Linked DNA regions of Phragmitibacter flavus. The protein of the gene in region 1 interacts with the protein of each later gene in a pairwise test. Links are inferred from orthologs where the notes say so. Each region holds a gene or a part of one and is shown on either strand. Other genes may lie near its edges.

Evidence for each region.
Region 2: the proteins of priA (region 1) and FEM03_RS09295 interact in binary tests that used the Escherichia coli proteins (3 or more experiments, as listed by UniProt). The link is inferred for Phragmitibacter flavus from one-to-one orthologs.

Annotation. Positions count from the first base shown.
Region 1 is NZ_VAUV01000005.1:11,687-14,947, reverse strand. The notes cover bases 129-3,157. They hold priA (replication restart helicase PriA), read left to right. Parts: upstream 129-504; coding sequence 505-2,811; downstream 2,812-3,157. Other genes in these bases: FEM03_RS06835 (sialidase family protein), read left to right, coding at 2,816-3,157; FEM03_RS06845 (TorF family putative porin), read left to right, coding at 129-364. In the rest of the region: more of FEM03_RS06845, read left to right, coding at 1-128; more of FEM03_RS06835, read left to right, coding at 3,158-3,261.
Region 2 is NZ_VAUV01000006.1:217,740-220,680, reverse strand. What follows is about bases 233-2,941. They hold FEM03_RS09295 (single-stranded DNA-binding protein), read right to left. Parts: upstream 1,988-2,941; coding sequence 1,478-1,987; downstream 233-1,477. Other genes in these bases: pth (aminoacyl-tRNA hydrolase), read right to left, coding at 2,401-2,941; rpsF (30S ribosomal protein S6), read right to left, coding at 2,120-2,404; rfbB (dTDP-glucose 4,6-dehydratase), read right to left, coding at 233-1,149. In the rest of the region: tmk (dTMP kinase), read right to left, coding at 1-8; more of rfbB, read right to left, coding at 70-232. UniProt on the Escherichia coli protein: Plays an important role in DNA replication, recombination and repair. Binds to ssDNA and to an array of partner proteins to recruit them to their sites of action during DNA metabolism. Acts as a sliding platform that migrates on DNA via reptation.

The DNA.
Region 1 (3,261 bases):
CTTTGAAGACATCAACGAAGTTGGCGCACTGGTCTCCACCACCCTTGGTCCTGTTGACTTCAGCGGCGGCGCTTACTATGACGAAACCGCCGACGGTTTCTACTTCGAAGCAGGCATCTCCAAAGCCATCGAAATCACCGACCGTATCAGCCTCGTTCCAGCAGCTCTCGTCAGCTATGCGATCGACTACTACGGCGTTGACGGCTTCAACCACGTCAAAGCAGGTGTCTCGCTTCCAATCAAGCTCACCGACACCGCTACCCTGACCCCTTATGTGGCCTACAACCTGCCAATCGACGCCCTTGATGACCTCGGCGAAGACGAGCAGCTCTACGGCGGCATCAGCCTCAGCGTCAGCTTCTAATTCTTAAGCTGAATTTACTTCAGCTTGTTCCAAAGCCTTCCGGGAAACCGGAAGGCTTTTTTCTTTCTTTCGTTTGTCCCCCTCCCTTCAACAGGCAAAAGTCCCCCCCGATCTCAAATCTCAAATTTTAGATTTCCGCCATGCCCGACCAACCCTCCCTCTTCTCCGGCATGGATGGCGACGCCCCAACCTCTCCACCACCACCCACCACGCCCCAACGCATCGCCCGCGTCCTTCTCGAAGAAACCGCCCTCGAACTCGACTACCTGATCCCCGACGACCTGGCCGCCCGCATCCAACCCGGCACCCGCGTCCACATTCCGCTGCAAAACCGCAAGGAAACCGCCGTCGTCCTGCAAATTCTCGATGACTCCCCCTTTGCCGACAAACTCAAACCCATCTCCAGCACCGTCGGCAGCCGGCCCATGTTCACCGCGACCCTGCTGCAGCTCGCGCAATGGACCTCCCAATACTACCTCAGTCCCGTCCGCCAGGTCCTCCGCGCCATGCTGCCCGAAGCCGTGCGCAGCAAACCCGAAACCTTTCTCTCCGACAGCCACCTCACCCTCACCAATCCCCCCGACGCCGAAGCCCTCGAAAAACTCCAAAAGACCGCCCCCCTTCAAGCCCGCATCATTCATCTCCTACAATCCAGCGGCGGGGAAGCCACCCTCAGCCAGCTTCGCCAGCAGCTCCACTCCGCCACCCAGGTTGTCCATGCCCTCGTGCGCAAAAATATCATCAGCCGCAGCGAAGTCCGCGTCGAACGCGACCCTTTCCAGGACGAGGAATTCCTCCCCAGCTCCCCGCTCACCTTCACCGAAGAACAGCAGGCCGCCTTCACCCAAATCCTCCTCAACCTCAACACCCCCGCCGACGAAAGAAAACCCATCCTCCTCCACGGCGTCACCGGCTCCGGCAAAACCGAACTCTACCTCCAGGCCATCGCCCACGTTCTCACCCAAAATCAAACCGCCCTCGTCCTCGTCCCCGAAATCTCCCTCACCCCTCAAACCATCGAACGCTTCAAATCGCGCTTCTCCGACCGCAAAGAACGCATTGCCGTCCTTCACTCCCACCTCTCCGAAGGCGAGCGCCACGACGAATGGTTCAAGATCCACGAAAACCGCGCCGACATCGTCATCGGGGCCCGCTCCGCCATCTTCGCCCCCCTTCAAAACCTCGGCATCATCGTCGTCGACGAGGAACACGAACCCTCCTACAAACAAGATGAAAACCCCCGCTACCACGCCCGCGACCTCGCCATCGTCCGCGCCAAACTCGAAAAATGCCCCGTCCTCCTCGGCAGCGCCACCCCGTCACTCGAAACCTGGACCAACGCCCGCTCCGGCAAATACCTGCATCTCCACCTCACCAAACGCACCGACCACAAAACCCTCCCGCTGATCCGCGTCGTCGACATGCGCCTCGAAAAACGCAAAACCAAAGACGGCGTCGCCATCCTCTCCGAAGTCCTGCGCATCGCCATTCAACGCCGGCTCGACCAGGGCGAACAAATCATCCTTTTTCTCAACCGCCGCGGATTCAACACCGCCGTCACCTGCCTCGACTGCGGCACCACCGTCCGCTGCCCCGACTGCGACATCCCCTTCACCTTCCACAAAACCGACAACCGCCTCGTCTGCCACGTCTGCGGCATGCGTTCCCTCCCTCCCAAAAAATGCGCCCAATGCAACACCCCCACGTTGCTCTTCGGCGGCTTCGGAACCGAACGAGCTGAAGCCACCCTGCGCACCGTCTTCCCCACCGCTCGCATCGCCCGCGTCGACACCGACGTCATGAACCGCAAAAACCAGCTCCGCGACACCCTGCGCGACTTCCGCTCCCAAAAAATCGACCTCCTCATCGGCACCCAGATGATCGCCAAAGGCCTCGACTTCCCCAACGTCACCCTCGTCGGCGTTCTCAATGCCGACCTCTCCCTCAACCTCCCCGACTTCCGCGCCGCCGAACGCACCTTCCAGCTCCTCACCCAGGTCGCCGGACGCGCCGGACGCGGCGAAATCAAAGGTGAAGTCCTCATCCAAACCTACGCCCCCCACAGTCCGGCCATCCAGTTCGCCCGTCATGCCGACTACGATGGCTACGCCGAACAGGAACTCGAACACCGCTCCAACTTCGGTCCCTATCCCCCCCACACCCATGCCATTCTCATCGGCTCAAGAAGCAAACAAGCCGCCCTCGCCGAGTTCACCCTGCAAAACCTCGCCACCAAACTTAAAAAATCCCTCCCCAACGGCACCATCATCCACGATCCCTGCCCCAGCCCTTTGGCAAAAGCCCACGGCCAGTATCGTTTCCAGCTCCTTCTCCTTACCGATAAAATCCGCCCCCTCCTTGCCCAACTCAAAGCCACCCTCACCGACATGACCTTCCCCGAAGAAGTCATCGTCACTTGGGACATCGATCCCACCACCTTGATGTGATGATGTGACGACCTTCGGCATAACCGAAAAGAAACCCGCCCGCCATGCGTTGTCTTTTGTCGAAGCGAAGATCATCATGAAAACCGTCACCATCCTCACCGCCATGCTGGCGCTCATCACCGTCGGATTCGCCGAAAAGCGCGATTCAGGTTCGCGAGAACCAACCCCGATCTGCGTGACGGCGAACGACTTGTCGATCGCCACCGGACAACCTTCGCTGGTGCTCATGTCGAACGGCTCGGTGCACATTCCCGTGTGGTCCCTGTCCGGCGGCACCGTGGGTCAATCCGTCACCGGTCTGGTCGGCGGCCTCCCGAATGACTGCACTGCGGTGAAGGTCGAAATCGTTGTGACCTCCGAAGACGCCACCACAAGTGACCAATTTGCAGACGTTTACCGGGTCCACCTTTCGCAGATGGTCGAAGACGCCCCGTTCACGTCCCGCCACTA
Region 2 (2,941 bases), on another replicon or contig:
CTTTTCATGCAGGGGAGAATACTAACCGCACTTCACGCTTTTGCCAGCAAATCACCAGCGGGGTTACCCTCACGCATCGCCCAAACGTTGCAGTTGATACTTGCGCTCGATCTCCTCAATCCAATCCGCATTGTCCAGATACCAGCGCACCGTCTTACGCATGCCGGTCTCAAACGTTTCCTGCGGCTCCCAACCCAACTCGCGACCAATCTTTGAACAATCAATCGCATAACGCCGGTCATGCCCCGGCCGGTCGCGCACAAAGGTGATCAACTCCTGCGGATCACGATTCAAATCCGGTCTTTCAGAATTCACCGCCGCGATCAAAGCCAGCACCACATCAATGTTCTTCATCTCGCACTTGCCACCAATGTTGTAGGTCTCACCGGGAACGCCCCTCAACACTGACAAGGTCAGTCCACGACAATGATCTTCCACATAAAGCCAGTCCCGCACATTGGAACCATCACCATAAACCGGCAGCTTCTCTCCACGGATCACTTTCTGGATCATCAAGGGCATCAGCTTCTCAGGAAACTGAAACGGACCGTAGTTGTTCGAACAATTGGTCGTGATCAACGGCAGCTGAAAGGTGTGAAAATACGCTCGTGCCAGGTGATCGCTGCCCGCCTTGCTCGCGGAATACGGGCTGTTCGGCGCATACGGCGTCGTCTCACTGAATCCCGGATCATCGGGACCCAGTGACCCAAACACCTCGTCGGTGCTCACATGCAAAAAGCGAAAATCATTCTGCCCGCCTGCCACACGTTCCTTTTGATAAATCCGCGCCGCCTCCAGCATTTGAAACGTCCCCACCATGTTGGTCATGATGAACGGTTCGGGAGAATCAATCGAACGATCCACATGCGATTCTGCTGCCAGGTGCATCACCACATTGATCTGATGCTCGCGAAGCAATTTGCCGATTTGTGCCCCATCCTGAATGTCACATTGGACGAAAACATGTCGGTCGTCTCCTTCGAGTTTGGCCAGACTGCTGCGGTTGCCCGCATACGTCAAAAGGTCCACATTCACCACCTTGCTGATCGTCACCCCCAGCTCTTCTCCGGCCTTGCCCAATAAATAATGCACGAGATTGGAACCGATAAAACCGGCTCCACCGGTGACGAGAATGCGTTTGTCAGGCATGATAGGATGGTGTGGTCGCGAGCGAAAAGCGGAGGGCAGTTTAGAAGCATAACTGATCCGCGACAAAGGAAATTTTCCGGTGCTGCTTTGTGCGTCGATTGCTTCCTGGAGGGACGCCTCATGCACGGAGAACGGCGAAACGCTTTGCGCATGAGGCGTCCTTTCAGGGCGCTTTCCTGGAGGCTCTGGACCCGGCACCTTGTGCCGGGCTTGATATGAGTCGTCCCGCTGGGACGGCAGTTCCGCCCACGAACTCGAAACTTGAGATCGGAATGTGGCTTGGGGGCTCCGCTGGCTTGGGCTTAAAGAAACCTTGTGCTAATGCACATCAAAACGGAATGTCGTCGTCATCGAGACCGTCAGTAATCGGGCCTTCATTAAAATCGTCCGCTGCGGCCGGGCGCTGTTGACGATTGTCAGACTGCGAACGTTGTGGGGCAGGGGCATTGTTGCCACGGGGCGCAGACCTCGATCCGCCGCCACCACCGCCTTCATCTCCATCACGTTTGCTGTCGATGAATTGCATGGTCTCACCCACCACACGAATTTTGCTGCGCTTTTGCCCGGTCTGCTTGTCTTCCCAGGTGTCCATCTGCAGACGGCCTTCGATAAAAACGGCGCGACCCTTGCTCAAATATTGCCCGGCGAGTTCGGCCAGACGCGACCAAAGCACCACATCAATGTAAGTAACTTCTTCACGGCGCTCGTTGTTCTCCGTGGTGTAGACGCGATTGACGGCAAGTCCAAGATCGGCGACCGCACTGCCCTTGGGCGTGTAACGAATTTCGGGGTCCCTGGTGAGGTTCCCGATCAGCATCACTTTGTTATACGAGGCCATAGTCGTGCATGATAGAAGGTCGCCGATGGTTTGGCGACTGGTTTTTATGCGCCCGTTAGCGGTCACCAAATGGTGCCGCCGGAGCAAGGGGGGTGAACGAGAGAAAAGATCTACCAAATGCCAGGCCGCAGCTTAGGCGCGCTGGTAATACTGCTGATAGATGTTCTCGTTGAGCTTCAAGGAGCCCTTGATTTTGTCGACGCTCTCTGGCTCGGATTCAAAATGCAAATTCACATACCAGCCGCCTTCCACGTGGCGTGGAGCGTAAGGGAATTTCTTTTTGCCAAGGTTATCGATCTGCTTGAGGCTGGCGCCGTTGGCTTCGAATTCTTTGGTCAACTGGGTCACCAAGGTGTCAATGTTGTCTTCTTTACCTTTGGTATCGAGGACGATTAGGGCTTCGTATTTGCGGCTCATGGGTTGGGCGTCGTTGGTTGGTCGGTTTGATTGAAGGTGTTCATCGCGGCTTCGAAGCCGCGTGTCAATATGGCGTTAAGGGCATCCACCGCGCGATTCACGGCGTTCTGCACAGGGATTTGCTCGTTTTCGTCGAAACGACCGAGCACGTGATCGGAAAGGTTTCTGCCATCGGGACGGCCATTGTTGGCAAAGCCGATGCCGATCTTGAGTCGTGGAAAAAGATTGCCACCAAGATGGGCAATCATCGAACGCATGCCGTTGTGTCCGCCCGCTCCACCCAACGGCCGAAGGCGCACACGGCCAAGCGCGAGATCGACATCGTCATAAACGGCGAGCACTTCCTGGGGCTCAAGCTTGTAATATTTGGCGGCGGCAGCAACGGCCTGTCCGCTGAGATTCATGTAGGTCAATGGCTTCAGCAGCCATCCGTCTTCCAGTTTCGCCACGGCGCAATCCCACTTCCTTTCACGCGTCCAGGAGGCGCGTTGTTGAGTGGCGAAGGCATCGACGACCATGAATCCAATGTTATGCCGG